2 regions of the Bradyrhizobium sp. SPXBL-04 genome follow, and region 2 is predicted to be linked to the other one. Evidence: predicted binding sites of a transcription regulator. Region 2 holds the regulator's gene; the other holds the start of a gene.

Region 1 (7,226 bases), 990 kb from region 2:
CGCATCAGCAAGGTCATGACCACGATGAAGTTCATCGAGCAGCACATCAATGCGATGATGGAGATCTGGGGCGGCGTCGACGCGATCAAGGCCCATGTGCCGGCGCCAGTCGACAACCGCAGCGATGACGAAAAGCTCCTCAACGGCCCGAAACTCGCCGGCGACGTCGGCCATGCCTCGCAGGACGACATCGACGCGCTGTTCGACTGAGCGGACTTGTCATTCTGAAAAACAAAACGCCGGCGCAAGCCGGCGTTTTTTTGTTTGCCGTCATTGCGAGCGAAGCGAAGCAATCCAGACCGTCACCGTGGAAAGACTCTGGATTGCTTCGCTACCGCTCGCAATGACGCGTGGTTAGGCCGGAATCCCGATCACGCCCTCGGCGCGCAGCGGACGTAGACCATGTTGCCGTAGCGGGTGGCGGCGTCCTTGTCGATGAAGCGCGTGATCAGCACGCGGCCATCGAAGGAGATGATCTCGCGGTCCTGCTCGCCCGGCGTCGGGCCGGCGGGTCCGATGTAGTTCTTGCCGCTCGGCGAGCCCTTCAGGCGCAGCTCCTGCGGGGTCGCCTGGTCGGCCAGATGCATGATCACGCCGCCGGAGGAGCCGGCGGTGATCACATAGGGATTTTTGCACTGCGCCCGGGCGGCTGCCTCGGTGCGGGCGCGGTCGGCCGGGTTCTGGAACGAGGCGAGGCCCCAGCGGCCGACGATCTCGTCGGAGCGGATCGTCGCGGGCATTTCCGGGCCGGTGCCGGGCTCAGCCTCGGGCGGCGGCGAAGACGACGAGAAGGACGGCAGGCTCATGCCGCCGCCGCAGGCGCCCAGCAATAGCGCCAGACAAGACGCGGCGGCCAGATTGGCAACCGTGCGCGCGCAAGCTGAACTGATCATGGCATTCCCCCGAACAAGACCATGGCCGCACCCCTCCCGCAGCCAAGCGCAAAACCGCCGCTGGAGCAATGCCGTCGTTTGATACGCCGGCGCCCCGAACGAGTTTCCAATGCCACCATCCTATATCCGCCTCACCAATCGCTTAACCACCTTTGCTTGACAGGATCGCGGCCAAGCCATATTTCCGGGCGCACTATTAGCACTCGGAAAGCCCGATTGCTAAGCGTGCCGTTCGATCCTCGGGAAGAGGGTGGACGGAAGCGCCGCCCCAACCCACTTCCACTACTTCCGAAGCGAGCCTCCAAAGGGAAACGTCATGGCTAAATCCAAATTTCGTCCGCTGCATGACCGTGTCGTGGTCAAACGTATCGACGCCGAGGAAAAGTCCAAGGGCGGCATCATCATTCCCGACACTGCCAAGGAAAAGCCCTCCCAGGGCGAAATCGTCGCCGTCGGCCCGGGCGGCCGCGACGAGACCGGCAAGCTGATCCCGATCGACCTCAAGGTCGGCGACCGCGTGCTGTTCGGCAAGTGGTCGGGCACCGAGGTCAAGATCGAGAACGAAGAGCTCCTGATCATGAAGGAGTCGGACATCATGGGCGTGCTGGCCTAAGGCCATCCGTCTGAACGGCCGCTGAATGTCATGCCCGGATCGCGCGATCCGGGCATCCATCATTCCGCCGGGTTCGACTTGCGGACCCGGGATTGGTGCAACACAAGCGGCAGATACATCACGAAACACGAGGGATTGCAGAAATGGCTGCCAAAGACGTCAAGTTTTCCGGAGACGCGCGCGATCGCATGCTGCGCGGCGTCGACGTTCTCGCCAACGCCGTCAAGGTGACGCTCGGCCCGAAGGGCCGCAACGTCGTCATCGAGAAGAGCTTCGGCGCACCCCGCATCACCAAGGACGGCGTCACCGTCGCCAAGGAGATCGAGCTCGAGGACAAGTTCGAGAACATGGGCGCCCAGATGGTGCGTGAGGTCGCCTCCAAGACCAACGACCTCGCCGGCGACGGCACCACCACCGCGACCGTGCTGGCCCAGGCCATCGTGCGCGAAGGCGCCAAGGCGGTTGCCGCCGGCATGAACCCGATGGACCTCAAGCGCGGCATCGATTCCGCGGTTGCGGCCGTGGTCAAGGATATCGAGAAGCGCGCCAAGCCGGTCGCCGCCTCCTCCGAAGTCGCCCAGGTCGGCACCATCTCGGCCAACGGCGATGCCGCCATCGGCAAGATGATCGCCCAGGCGATGCAGAAGGTCGGCAATGAGGGCGTCATCACCGTCGAGGAGAACAAGTCGCTCGACACCGAGGTCGACATCGTCGAGGGCATGAAGTTCGACCGCGGCTATCTCAGCCCCTACTTCGTCACCAATGCCGAGAAGATGACCGCCGAGCTCGAGGACGCCTACATCCTCCTGCACGAGAAGAAGCTCTCGGGCCTGCAGGCCATGCTGCCGGTGCTCGAAGCCGTGGTGCAGTCGGGCAAGCCGCTCGTTATCGTCGCCGAGGACGTCGAGGGCGAGGCGCTCGCCACCCTGGTGGTCAACCGCCTGCGGGGCGGCCTCAAGGTCGCCGCCGTCAAGGCGCCTGGCTTCGGTGACCGCCGCAAGGCCATGCTCGAGGACATCGCGGTTCTCACCGGCGGCCAGCTCATCTCCGAAGAGCTTGGCATCAAGCTCGAGAACGTCACGGTGAAGATGCTCGGTCGCGCCAAGAAGGTGGTGATCGACAAGGAGAACACCACGATCGTCAATGGTGCCGGCAAGAAGCCCGACATCGAGGCCCGCGTCGGCCAGATCAAGGCGCAGATCGAGGAGACCACCTCGGACTACGACCGTGAGAAGCTTCAGGAGCGCCTCGCCAAGCTCGCCGGCGGCGTCGCGGTGATCCGCGTCGGCGGTGCCACCGAGATCGAGGTCAAGGAGAAGAAGGACCGCGTCGAGGACGCCCTCAACGCCACCCGCGCCGCGGTGCAGGAAGGCATCGTGCCCGGCGGCGGCGTCGCGCTGCTGCGCGCCAAGAAGGCGGTCGGCCGCCTGTCCAACGACAATGCCGACGTCCAGGCCGGCATCAACATCGTGCTGAAGGCGCTGGAAGCCCCGATCCGCCAGATCTCCGAGAACGCCGGCGTGGAAGGCTCGATCGTCGTCGGCAAGATCCTGGAGAACAAGTCCGAGACTTTCGGCTTCGACGCCCAGAACGAGGACTATGTCGACATGGTCGAGAAGGGCATCATCGATCCCGCCAAGGTGGTGCGCACCGCGCTCCAGGACGCCTCCTCCGTGGCCGGCCTCTTGGTGACCACCGAAGCCATGGTCGCCGAAATGCCGAAGAAGGAAGCTCCGCCCGCCATGCCGGCCGGCGGCGGCATGGGCGGCTTCTAAGGCCCATCCTCACCTTCCATTGTTACGAAGGCCGCCTCCGGGCGGCCTTCTTTTTTGCCGACCCTGCCCCTCCGGTTTCCGATTCAACCAGCGGCCAAAACCCACTACGGTGGCCCCGATTCTGATTGCTCGAGGATTTCGTCGATGCGCGCGCTTCCGGTTTGTTCAACAGCCCTTTTGGTGGCCTTACTCGCCGCCTCGCCCGAGGTCGTTTCCGCCCAGATGAAGCTGTCGCCGAAGGCCACGACGCCCGGCGGCGTCGAGACGCGCTATTTCACCTCGATCGACGGGCTGATGGACGGCAATGCCGACGTGATCCTGAAGGAGACGCGCCAGGGCAAGACGGTTACGGCGGCCGTGCTCGACGTCTGCTATCCCGTCGCGAAGAATTCCGACCGGAAGGACCGCTTCGTCGTCAATCTCCAGGTCGCAGGCCAGATCCTGACGGGCACGACGCAGAGCCTCGGCGCGAAGGCGCCGGTCAGCGTCAAGCTGCTGCGCAAGCAGGCCGGGGACATGTTCGAGTTCCGCGGCCAGATCACGATCGGCCAGACCGTGACCGAGGTCACCTCGCCCGACAATTCCGATCTCAGCGAGAAGGAATTCCTCGACAACCAGACCTCCGATGACGGCATCACGCCGCAGCCGAAGGATTTCACCGACGTCTCGCCGGAGGCGATCGCGGTCAAGGTCAAGCTCGATGCCGCGACCGACTTCCTGAAGAGCCTGAAGGGCCAGGAGGTTGAGGTGACGCTGGCCAGCCTCAATGTCGGCTGCGACGCGCTGCGCGCCGGTGAGCAGACCATCAACATGTCGGTCGATCCGGAGCGCGCGGGGGCGCTGCTGGCAAAGTTCAAGGCGATGCCCGGCGTCACCGCCGCGGGCTGGACCGCGGGCATGACCGAGATGGACCGCACCATCCGCTTCCCCGCCGCCGACTGGCGCGATGGCGACAAGATCAACCGCGACAAGCTCGCGACCGCGGTTGCGGGCGTGCTGAGCAGGACGCTTGCGGCAAAGCCGGCCTCGCAAAGCTTCAACCCGGCGACCGGCAAGCTCAAGCTGGTGTTCAAGCGGCCGAACCAGGATCATCCAGCGCTCGAGCTCACCGACACGATCGAGGTCGCGGGGCTCGTCTCGCCCGACAAGCCCGGCACCACAGACAAGCTGATGCTGTGGATCGGCAGCCCCGCGACCACGACAGCTGATGAAAGCAGCGGCGCCAAGCTTAACCTCTCGGACGACGCTTCGGCCGACGAGGAAGGCGATCTGCCCGACGACAACGGCTCGGTCGAGGCACTCGCCAAGGAACTGAAGGGCCAGCGCTGGGACGCCGACAAGTCGGTGTGGAAGTAGGCGCCGCTATCGTGCCCCGGACGCAGCGCAGCACGTCAGTGATGCGCTGCAGAGCCGGGGCCCAGAAGCTACGAGCACGTTCGAGGATAGGATTCTGGGCCCCGGCTCTACGGCGCAGCGCTTACGCGCTCCGCCTTGTCCGGGGCACGAGCGCACTGCGAAAGCTAATTCCCGTTGACGCGAAAGCGCAGCGGCTTGGGACCAACCAGCATGAGCACGTCGCCCTGGCGCTTCCAGGTTTCGACGCTGCCGAGCGCGGCCACGAGATCATCGTCGGCCTGCGCCTTTGCCGGCGGACAGGAACGGTCCTGGACCTGGCCGGGGACGAAGATCACGGTGTTGCCGGCGACCGAGAACTGGCCCTTGCCGCCCTTGCACCAGAGCTCCAGCACGACCTCGCCATTGTCGCCGATCTCGATGTTCGGTATCCGCTTCGAGCCGGGCTGTGGCAGCGCTTCCAGCGTCATTTCGGTGCCGAAGGGGAACCCGTCCTCAGCACGCGCGAGCGTGGACATCGCGAGCATGGCAACTGCCGCACACACCAACCGCTTGAGCAAAACCATAAGACCTCTCGACCGACCTGACTTGCCGCACCTTCTATAAGACGGCAGCGTTCTTGAGAAGGTTCGCCCATGGCGGATGTCGATGCAAAAATCCCCGCGAGGCGAGCCTCGCGGGGATTGGCATCGCAGCCTGGCGTCGACCGCTACTTCAGCACCAGCGCCGTAAACGGCCAGACATAGGCCTGCAACGTCACGAGCACGCCGACGAGGCAGGCCAGCACGATCGAGTGCCGGAACACGAAGCGCAGGATGGTGCCCTCGTGGCCGTACCAATTGGTGGCGGTGGAGGCGACGACGATCGATTGCGCGTCGATCATCTTGCCCATCACGCCGCCGGAGGAGTTCGCCGCAGCCATCAGGACCGGCGACAGGCCGAGCTGCTCGGAGGTGATCTTCTGCAGGTTTCCGAACAGCACGTTTGAGGCGGTGTCCGATCCCGTCAGCGCGACACCCAGCCAGCCAAGCAGCGTGCCGAAGAAGGGATAGAGCACGCCGGTGGCCGCGAAGGCGAGGCCCAGCGTCGCGTCGACGCCGGACAAGCGCGTCAAGGTGCCGATCGCGAGCATCGCGGAGATCGTGATCAGCGAGATCGCGCACAGCCGGATGGTGCGGCCGTACTCGGTCACGAGTTTGACCGGACCGACGCCCATCAGGAAGCCGGAGATGATCGCCGCGATCAGCATGCCCGTGCCAGTGAAGGACAGGTAGGTGAAGCTGAACACCGCGCCTTCCGGCGTCGGTTTCGCCGCCACCGGCGGCATCTTGTTGATCATCTTGTCGAGCTCGGGAACCGCGTAGTTGAAGGTGAAGATCGAGTTCGCCCAGGTCTTGAACCAGCCGCTGCCCCAGATCAGCATCACGACGCAGACGATGATCCACGGCAAGAGCGCGCTCCAGAGCTCCGCTTGCGTGAGCGGAGTTTTGTCGAGCGGCTTCGCCGGCGCCATGGTCGCATGCGACTCGTCGTGTCCACGCAGCTCCGGCGACAGCCAGAGCTGCCTCGGCTGCCATACCTTCAGGAACAGGATGAGGGCGCCCATCGAGATCAGCGATGCCCCGATGTCGACGATCCAGGGATTGATGTGATTCGAGATCACATATTGCGGTATTGCAAACGACACGCCCGTGACGAGGATCGCCGGCCAGACGTCCTTCATGCCCCTCCAGCCCGCGAACGCCCACACCACCCAGAACGGCACGATCAGCGAGAAGAACGGCAATTGCCGGCCGACCATCGCACCCAAGATATACGGGTCGAGCCCGGTGACCGAGGCAAGGCCCTGGATCGGCGTGCCCAGCGCGCCATAGGCGACCGGCGCGGTGTTGGCGATCAGCGACAGGCCGGAGGCTGCGAGCGGCGAGAAGCCGAGCCCGATCAACACCGCGCCGGTGATCGCGACCGGCGTGCCGAAGCCCGAGGCACCCTCGAAGAAGGCACCGAACGAGAACGCCACCAGCAACAGTTGCAAACGCCGGTCCTCGGTGACGCCGCCGATCGCGCGCTTCAGCAGTTCGAATTTTCCGCACCCTACCGTCACCTGATAGAGGAAGATGACGTTGAGGACGATCCAGCCGATGGGGAAGAACCCGGTGACGATGCCCAGCACCGAGGCGCGGATCGACATGTTCGCGGGCATGGTGAAGACGAAGATCGTGATCAGGTTGGTCACGATCACTGCGATGACGGCTGCGATATGGGCCTGGACGCGGCCACTCGCGATCAGGACCAGCAGCGTGACGACGGGCACTGCCGCCGCGATCGTCGACAGCACCGGGCTGTGCAGCGGGTCATAGATTTGATTCCACATGGTCTTCCTCCCCACGCATGTTTGTGGCAGGCGACCCGCGTGGAGAGCCGGTCCTGCTTGACGCTGAAAGCGATAACCCCCGAGTCGGACGCGAATTCCTCGCGAATGCGGCGGTTCCCGTCCGCTCACAAGCTCGCGAAATCCCGAAGCACCCCGCCCCGCGCCGTCGAGCCCCATGCTAGGGTTGCAAGCTGCGACAAGCCAACGCAAATTGCAGA
Region 2 (7,226 bases):
TCGTCACCCTCTTGGGGTTTAAGCGGACTTCTTGTTGTTCTTCTCGTCGTCGACCTCGGTGAATTCCGCGTCGACGACGTCGTCCTTGGCCGCGTCCTTCTTGGCGTCGGCCTCGGCCTGCTGCTTGTACATGGCTTCGCCGAGCTTCATCGAGGCCTGGGCCAGGGTGTTGGTCTTGGCCTTGATCGCCTCGGCATCGTCGCCCTTCAGCGCCTCCTTGAGGTCGCTGACGGCATCCTCGATGGCGCGGCGCTCGGTCTCGGAGACCTTCGAACCGTGCTCGGCGAGGGCCTTCTCGGTGGAATGCACCAGCGCGTCCGCATGGTTCTTGGCATCGACCGCCTCGCGGCGCTTCTTGTCGGCCGCCGCATTGGCCTCGGCGTCCTTGACCATCTTCTCGATGTCGGCTTCCGACAGGCCGCCCGAGGCCTGGATCCGGATCTGCTGCTCCTTGCCGGTCGCCTTGTCCTTGGCCGAGACGTTGACGATGCCGTTGGCGTCGATGTCGAAGGTCACCTCGATCTGCGGCATGCCGCGCGGAGCCGGCGGAATGCCCATCAGATCGAACTGGCCGAGCATCTTGTTGTCGGCCGCCATTTCACGCTCGCCCTGGAAGACGCGGATGGTGACGGCATTCTGATTGTCTTCAGCCGTCGAGAACACCTGGCTCTTCTTGGTCGGGATCGTGGTGTTGCGGTCGATGATGCGGGTGAACACGCCGCCCAGCGTCTCGATGCCCAGCGACAGCGGGGTCACGTCGAGCAGCAGCACGTCCTTGACGTCGCCCTGGAGCACGCCGGCCTGGATCGCGGCACCAATCGCCACGACTTCGTCCGGATTGACGCCCTTGTGCGGCTCCTTGCCGAACAGCTGCTTCACAACCTCCTGGACCTTCGGCATGCGGGTCATGCCGCCGACCAGCACCACCTCGCCGATTTCACCGGCGGTGACGCCGGCGTCCTTCAGCGCCTTGCGGCAGGGCTCGATGGTTTTCTGCACGAGGTCGTCGACCAGCGCCTCGAACTTGGCGCGGGTGAGCTTCATCGTCAGATGCTTCGGACCGGTCTGATCCGCGGTGATGAAGGGCAAGTTGATCTCGGTCTGCGTCGTCGAGGACAGCTCGATCTTGGCCTTTTCAGCGGCTTCCTTCAGGCGCTGCAAGGCGAGCTTGTCGTTGCGCAGGTTGATGCCCTGCTCCTTCTGGAACTCGTCGGCGAGATAGCCGACCAGGCGCATGTCGAAGTCTTCGCCGCCGAGGAAGGTGTCGCCGTTGGTCGACTTCACCTCGAACACGCCGTCACCGATCTCGAGAATGGAGATATCGAAGGTGCCGCCGCCGAGGTCGTACACCGCGATGGTGCCGGCCTTGGTCTTGTCGAGGCCATAGGCGAGCGCGGCCGCGGTCGGCTCGTTGATGATGCGCAGCACTTCGAGGCCCGCGATCTTGCCGGCGTCCTTGGTCGCCTGGCGCTGGGCGTCGTTGAAGTAGGCGGGAACGGTGATGACGGCCTGGTCGACCTTCTGGCCCAGATGAGCTTCCGCGGTCTCCTTCATCTTCTGCAAGATGAACGCCGAGACCTGCGAGGGCGAGTAGGTCTGGCCGTCGGCCTCGACCCAGGCGTCGCCGTTGGAAGCCTTCACGATCTTGTACGGAACGAGCTTCTTGTCCTTCTCGACCATCGGGTCGTCGTAGCGGCGGCCGATGAGGCGCTTCACTGCGAAGAAGGTGCGCTCGGGATTGGTGACGGCCTGGCGCTTGGCCGGCTGGCCGACGAGGCGCTCGCCGTCATCCGTGACGGCGACGATCGAAGGCGTCGTGCGCATGCCCTCGGAATTCTCGATGACTTTGGCGTTCTTGCCATCCATTACGGCGACGCACGAGTTCGTGGTGCCGAGGTCGATCCCAATGACCTTTCCCATGGTCCTGATATCCTTCTTTTTGCGGCAGGTTGGCTGGGCCCAGAAGGCACCCGACCGAAACCCCCTAAGATCAAACATCCGCGATATTGCGATGATTGAGGCTCATATAGGAGGGGGGGAGGGGCCCGCAAGGACCGAACGCAAGTTTCGGCCGCGAAAACATCGGGTTTTGGAAGATCATATCCGGGCTCAATCACCCTTGCGGGTGAGGAAATATTAACAGGTTCAGGCCTCGGCGAGCCCCCGCTATGGCAGTCCGCCCCACCCTGTTGCGGCAAGGCCAAACCCGCTAAAAGGCGGTCCGGCCGGCAACCGCAGCGCAGCTGCTCCGCGCGACAAAGCGGCCCAATGGCCGACCATCGAACGGCCTCAATGTGAACCAATCAGAGTGCCCATGAAGCTGATCCGCCCCCTCGCCGCGCTCGTCCTCCTCGTCGCCTCGGCGCTTCCGGCCCTTGCTGCCGACGCCGTTTACCCGCCTGGCCTGCGCCTCGGAATGGTGCCGCTGATCGGCCTCAACACGGCAAAAACCTTTCCGGGTTTCGAGAGCGAGGACGGCAGCGTCAAGGTGCTGATCACTGAGCTGCCGCCTGCGGCCTATGGCGAGGTCGTGAGCGCCTTCAATTCCAATCCGGCCGGCGCGAACGGCGTCAAGCAGGACAAGATCGAGACCCCCGCGGGCCTTGCCTATTTCACCACCGAAAGCGGCAAGGCCGGCGACACTCCGGTGAGGCGCTATTCGATGATCGTGCCGGGCGCCGGCTTCTCCGGCTATGTCGCGGTGCAGATCCCGGAGAATGCGACCAAGATCTACACTGATGAAGCGGTGCGGCAGATGTTTGCGAGCACTGTGACCCGCAAGCAGGTCTCGGCCGAAGAGCAGATCGCGCTGATGCCGTTCAAGATCACCGATCTCGCCGACTTCAAGGACATCCGCACGCTGGCGCCGGGCTCGAGCATCATCCTTGCCGACGGCAACGAGAGCGCAGGCTATGAGTCGAAGCCGTTCATGATCCTCGGCCTGATCGGTGCCACCCCGCAGCAAGCCGACGACCGCGCCCGCTTTGCGCAGGAGGCGGCGCTGCAGATTCCCGGCGTGCGCGAGTCGCGCGTCACCATGTCCGAGCCGATCCGCATCAACGGCCAGCAGGGCTTCGAGACCCGGATCGACGGCGTCAGCGGCAAGGACAAGACGCCGGTGACCGTGGTGCAGTGGATCCGCTTCTCGACCGGCGGCGCCTCGCTGCGCATCATCGCCAGCGCCCCGCGCGACCAGTGGCAAGCCGCCTTCACCCGCTTCCGCGCCGTGCGCGACGGCATCCAGCCGAAGGGGTAGTCGCATCCACAAACTGGATGCGCTCCCTCCCCGGCTCGCGTAGGGCTATCGCATATGCATTTCGCGGGGACCACCCGCGAGTTTGCTCCGCCTCTCCCGCTTGCGGGAGAGGCCGACGCGTCCCGGGCGATGCGAAGCATCGTCCCGAGCGCGGCGGGTGAGGGCTCTCACCGCACTGGGATCGCCTCCGCAATTCTCGACAATCCCGACGCGGAGGCACCCCCACCCCAGCCCTCCCCCGCAAGCGGGAGAGGGAGCCCACTGCCGATGCCGAAGCATTATTCACACCATATGCGATAGCCCTACCGGCTCGCGGGGGAGGGTTGGGGAGAGGGTGTCTCCGCAAGGGGACACTCCCGACGTGGACAGAGCCCTCACCCGCCGCGCTCTGCGAGCGCAGCGACCTCTCCCGCAAGCGGGAGAGGTTAAGCGAAGCCGCCGACCAAGCCCAACCACTCACCAATATCGGCTGCATTTTCGGGCTTCTGTTCGTATGCGAACGGAACTAGGCTTTCTTCCCGTGGATCATCCTGGAGGGGAGACGAACGATGCTGGATCGGCGACACATGTTGGCGGCGCTTGCGACTACGGCGCTCGCGGGCCTCGCTCCAACCGCGCTGTTTGCGGCCGCGTCAATCAAGCCGGACGAGGCCTCCGCCCTGCTCGTGATCGACGTGCAGAACTGCTTCCTGCCCGGCGGCAGCCTTGCGGTGAAGGAAGGCGAGCAGGTGGTGCCGGTCATCAACAAGATCGCGAAAGCGTTTGCGAACGTGGTGATGACGCAGGACTGGCACACGCCCGGCCACATCTCGTTCGCGTCGGTGCATTCCGGCAAGAAGCCGTTCGAGACCGTCGATCTTCCCTACGGCAAGCAGGTGCTGTGGCCGGACCATTGCGTGCAGGGCACCGACGGTGCCGCGCTGTCGAAGGACCTTGCGATCCCGCACGCCGAACTCATCATCCGCAAGGGTTTTCACAGGGACGTCGACAGCTACTCGGCCTTCCTCGAAGCCGACGGCAAGACCTCGACGGGCCTTGCCGGCTACCTGAAGGGCCGCAAGATCAAGCGCGTCTTCGTCGCTGGCCTCGCGACCGATTTCTGCGTCGCCTGGACCGCGCTCGATGCGCGCAAGGCGGGCTTCGACGTCTATGTGGTGGAGGACGCCTGCCGCGGCATCGACACGCAGGGCTCGCTGGCAAAGGCCTGGGCCGATATGGCCAAGGCCGGCGTGAAGCGGATTCAGTCTGCCGATATCGCGGTGAGCGCGTAAGAGTTTCGCACCGTCATTCCGGGGCGATGCGAAGCGTCGAACCCGGAATGACGGCGAAGCCGTGAGACTCAATTCGTCGCGCCGCTCGACTCATTGTTGTTGGCCGCGGGCGCAGCCTTCGCGCCGCCCTTGGCGACACCGACCAGGGCGGGACGCAGCACGCGTTCGCCGATGGTGTAGCCGGCCTGCACGACTTGCACCACGGTGCCCGACGGCACCGACGCATCGGGCACTTCGAACATCGCCTGCTGGAAATTCGGGTCGAACTTCTGGCCCTGCGGATCGAACTTCTTCACACCGTGCTTTTCCAGCGCGTTGAGCAGCGAGCGCTCGGTGAGCTCGACGCCCTCGATCAGCGAGATCAGGCCGGGATCGGCCGCGGCACGCGCCTCGGCCGGAACGGCATCGAGCGCGCGCTGGAGGTTGTCGGCGATGTCGAGCACGTCGCGGGCAAAGCCGGTGATGCCGTAGAGGCGGGCGTCGGCGACTTCCTTGGTGGTGCGCTTGCGCAAGTTCTCCATCTCGGCCAGCGTCCGCAGCATGCGGTCGCGCGCCTCGGCGGCTTCCTTCTGCAGCGTCTCGACCGAACCGGGCTCGGGATCGTCGGGCATGATGTAGGGCTTCGACACCACGGGCTCGCCGGTCGGCGCGGTCGTGTCTTCGGGTTGCCGGTCTTGATCGGTCATCGGCTCTATTCTCGAACTCGTCTCAGGGGATTGTTGGCCCGGATATCGTGCCTAAGCTTACGAAAATCAAGCGCCTGTGATCGGAGGAAACGCCGGTCAGCCCCCCAAAAGGCGACTGACGATACGGGCGGCGTAGTCCACCGTCGGGATCACGCGGGCATAATTCAGCCGCGTCGGGCCGATCACGCCGAGAACGCCGACGATATGGCCGGCGGCATCCCGATAGGGCGAGATGATGGTGGAGGAACCCGACAGCGAGAACAGCTTATTCTCGCTCCCGATGAAAATTCGCACGCCTTCGGCGGTCTCGGCCCGGCCGAGCAAGTCGATGACGCCGCGCTTGGTCTCGAGATCGTCGAACAACAGGCGCACCCGCTCCAGATCCTCCAGCGCGTGCAGATCCTCCAGCAGATTGGCGTGACCGCGGACGATGAGCTGGCGGTCCTCGTTCTCGCCGCCGGACCAGCTCGCGATGCCGGCCGAGATCACCTTTTGCGTCAGCTGATCGAGTTCGGCGCGGGCCTCCCCGAGCGCGGTCTCGAGCTCGAGCCGCGCCTCGGCCAGCGTGCGGCCGCGAATCCGCGCATTGAGGAAATTGCCGGCCTCGGTCAGCGCCGAGGAGGGAACTCCGGGCGGCAACGTCAGGACGCGGTTTTCGACCTGGCCATCCTCGCCAACCAGGATCACCAGCGCCTTCTCCGGTTCCAGGCGGACGAATTCGATGTGCTTGAGCCGCGCATTGGATTTCGGCGTCAGCACGACCGCGGCGGCACGGGTCAGGCCCGACAGCCGCATCAAGGCTTGGTCCAGCGCCGCCTCGACCGATTGCGCCTCGCCCACGGACGAGAGCTGGCTCTGGATGGACTGTCGTTCGGCCTCGTTGAGGTCGCCGACCTGCATCAAGGCATCGACGAAGAAGCGCAGGCCGAGTTCCGTCGGCAGCCGGCCGGCGGAGGTATGGGGCGCATAGATCAGGCCGAGCTGTTCCAGATCGGCCATGACGTTGCGCACGGAGGCCGGCGACAGCGGCATCGCGATCAGGCGCGAGATATTGCGCGAGCCCATCGGCTCGCCGGTCGCGAGATAGCTTTCGACAATTTGACGAAAGATGTCGCGGGAACGCTCGTTGAGCTGGGCGAGGCCTGCGCGCGGCGCGATCAGATGGATCGGATCGTGATGGGCCACAGACGGTAACTCCTCTCAGATACTCATAATTTGTCCATCCCGGGCGCTTCTGACAAGCGTGGCGTTTACAGGCTCGACATCAGGGGGTGAAAAAACCTTGCCGCCTACCCTCGCCCCTCCTACAAGCACCGCGAACAGCCTTTCCCGTGAGTTTTGGAGGATTTCCCATGCGGCCAAGCCGCCGTGCGCCCGACGAATTGCGCCCCGTGACGCTGGAGCGCGGCGTGGTCAAATATGCGGAAGGCTCGTGCCTGGTGAAATTCGGTGACACCCATGTGCTGGTCACCGCCACGCTGGAAGACCGCCTGCCGCCGTGGCTGAAGGGCCAGGGCCGCGGCTGGGTCACCGCCGAATACGGCATGCTGCCGCGCGCAACCTCCGAACGCACCCGCCGCGAGGCCTCCGCCGGCAAGCAGAGCGGCCGCACCGTCGAGATCCAGCGCCTGATCGGCCGCTCGCTTCGCACCATCGTCGATCTGGAAGCGCTCGGTGAGCGCCAGATCACGGTCGATTGCGACGTGCTCCAGGCCGACGGCGGCACCCGCACGGCCTCGATCACCGGCGCCTGGGTCGCGCTTGCCGATTGCATCAACTGGATGAAGGCGCGCAACATGATCAAGACCAACGTGCTGCGCGACAACGTCGCCGCGATCTCCTGCGGCATCTACAACGGCACGCCGGTGCTCGATCTCGACTACGCCGAGGATTCGGAAGCCGAGACCGACGCCAATTTCGTCATGACCGGCGACGGCCGCCTCATCGAGGTGCAGGGCACCGCGGAACGCGAGCCCTTCACCGAAACCGAGTTCCTGGCGTTGATGGCGCTGG

The links. The regulator HrcA, encoded in region 2, represses chaperone genes, less so after heat shock. The targets are predictions, from matches to a motif close to GTTAGCACTCNCNNNNNGNGAGTGCTAAC.
Region 1: the regulator HrcA is predicted to act here: its motif matches at 1,089-1,117, upstream of ACNJX8_RS05380 (co-chaperone GroES).

Annotation. Positions count from the first base shown of each region.
Region 1 covers NZ_CP182472.1:1,148,809-1,156,034, reverse strand. Annotated here, with positions in the region: gene ACNJX8_RS05390 (protein phosphatase CheZ) at 1-210, shown strand, start outside; gene ACNJX8_RS05385 (hypothetical protein) at 372-893, opposite strand; gene ACNJX8_RS05380 (co-chaperone GroES) at 1,210-1,506, shown strand; gene groL (chaperonin GroEL) at 1,650-3,281, shown strand; gene ACNJX8_RS05370 (hypothetical protein) at 3,426-4,637, shown strand; gene ACNJX8_RS05365 (META domain-containing protein) at 4,802-5,200, opposite strand; gene ACNJX8_RS05360 (L-lactate permease) at 5,344-7,008, opposite strand.
Region 2 covers NZ_CP182472.1:154,164-161,389, forward strand. Annotated here, with positions in the region: gene dnaK (molecular chaperone DnaK) at 19-1,920, opposite strand; gene ACNJX8_RS00735 (hypothetical protein) at 2,315-3,256, shown strand; gene pncA (bifunctional nicotinamidase/pyrazinamidase) at 3,805-4,527, shown strand; gene grpE (nucleotide exchange factor GrpE) at 4,596-5,213, opposite strand; gene hrcA (heat-inducible transcriptional repressor HrcA) at 5,310-6,398, opposite strand; gene rph (ribonuclease PH) at 6,566-7,226, shown strand, end outside.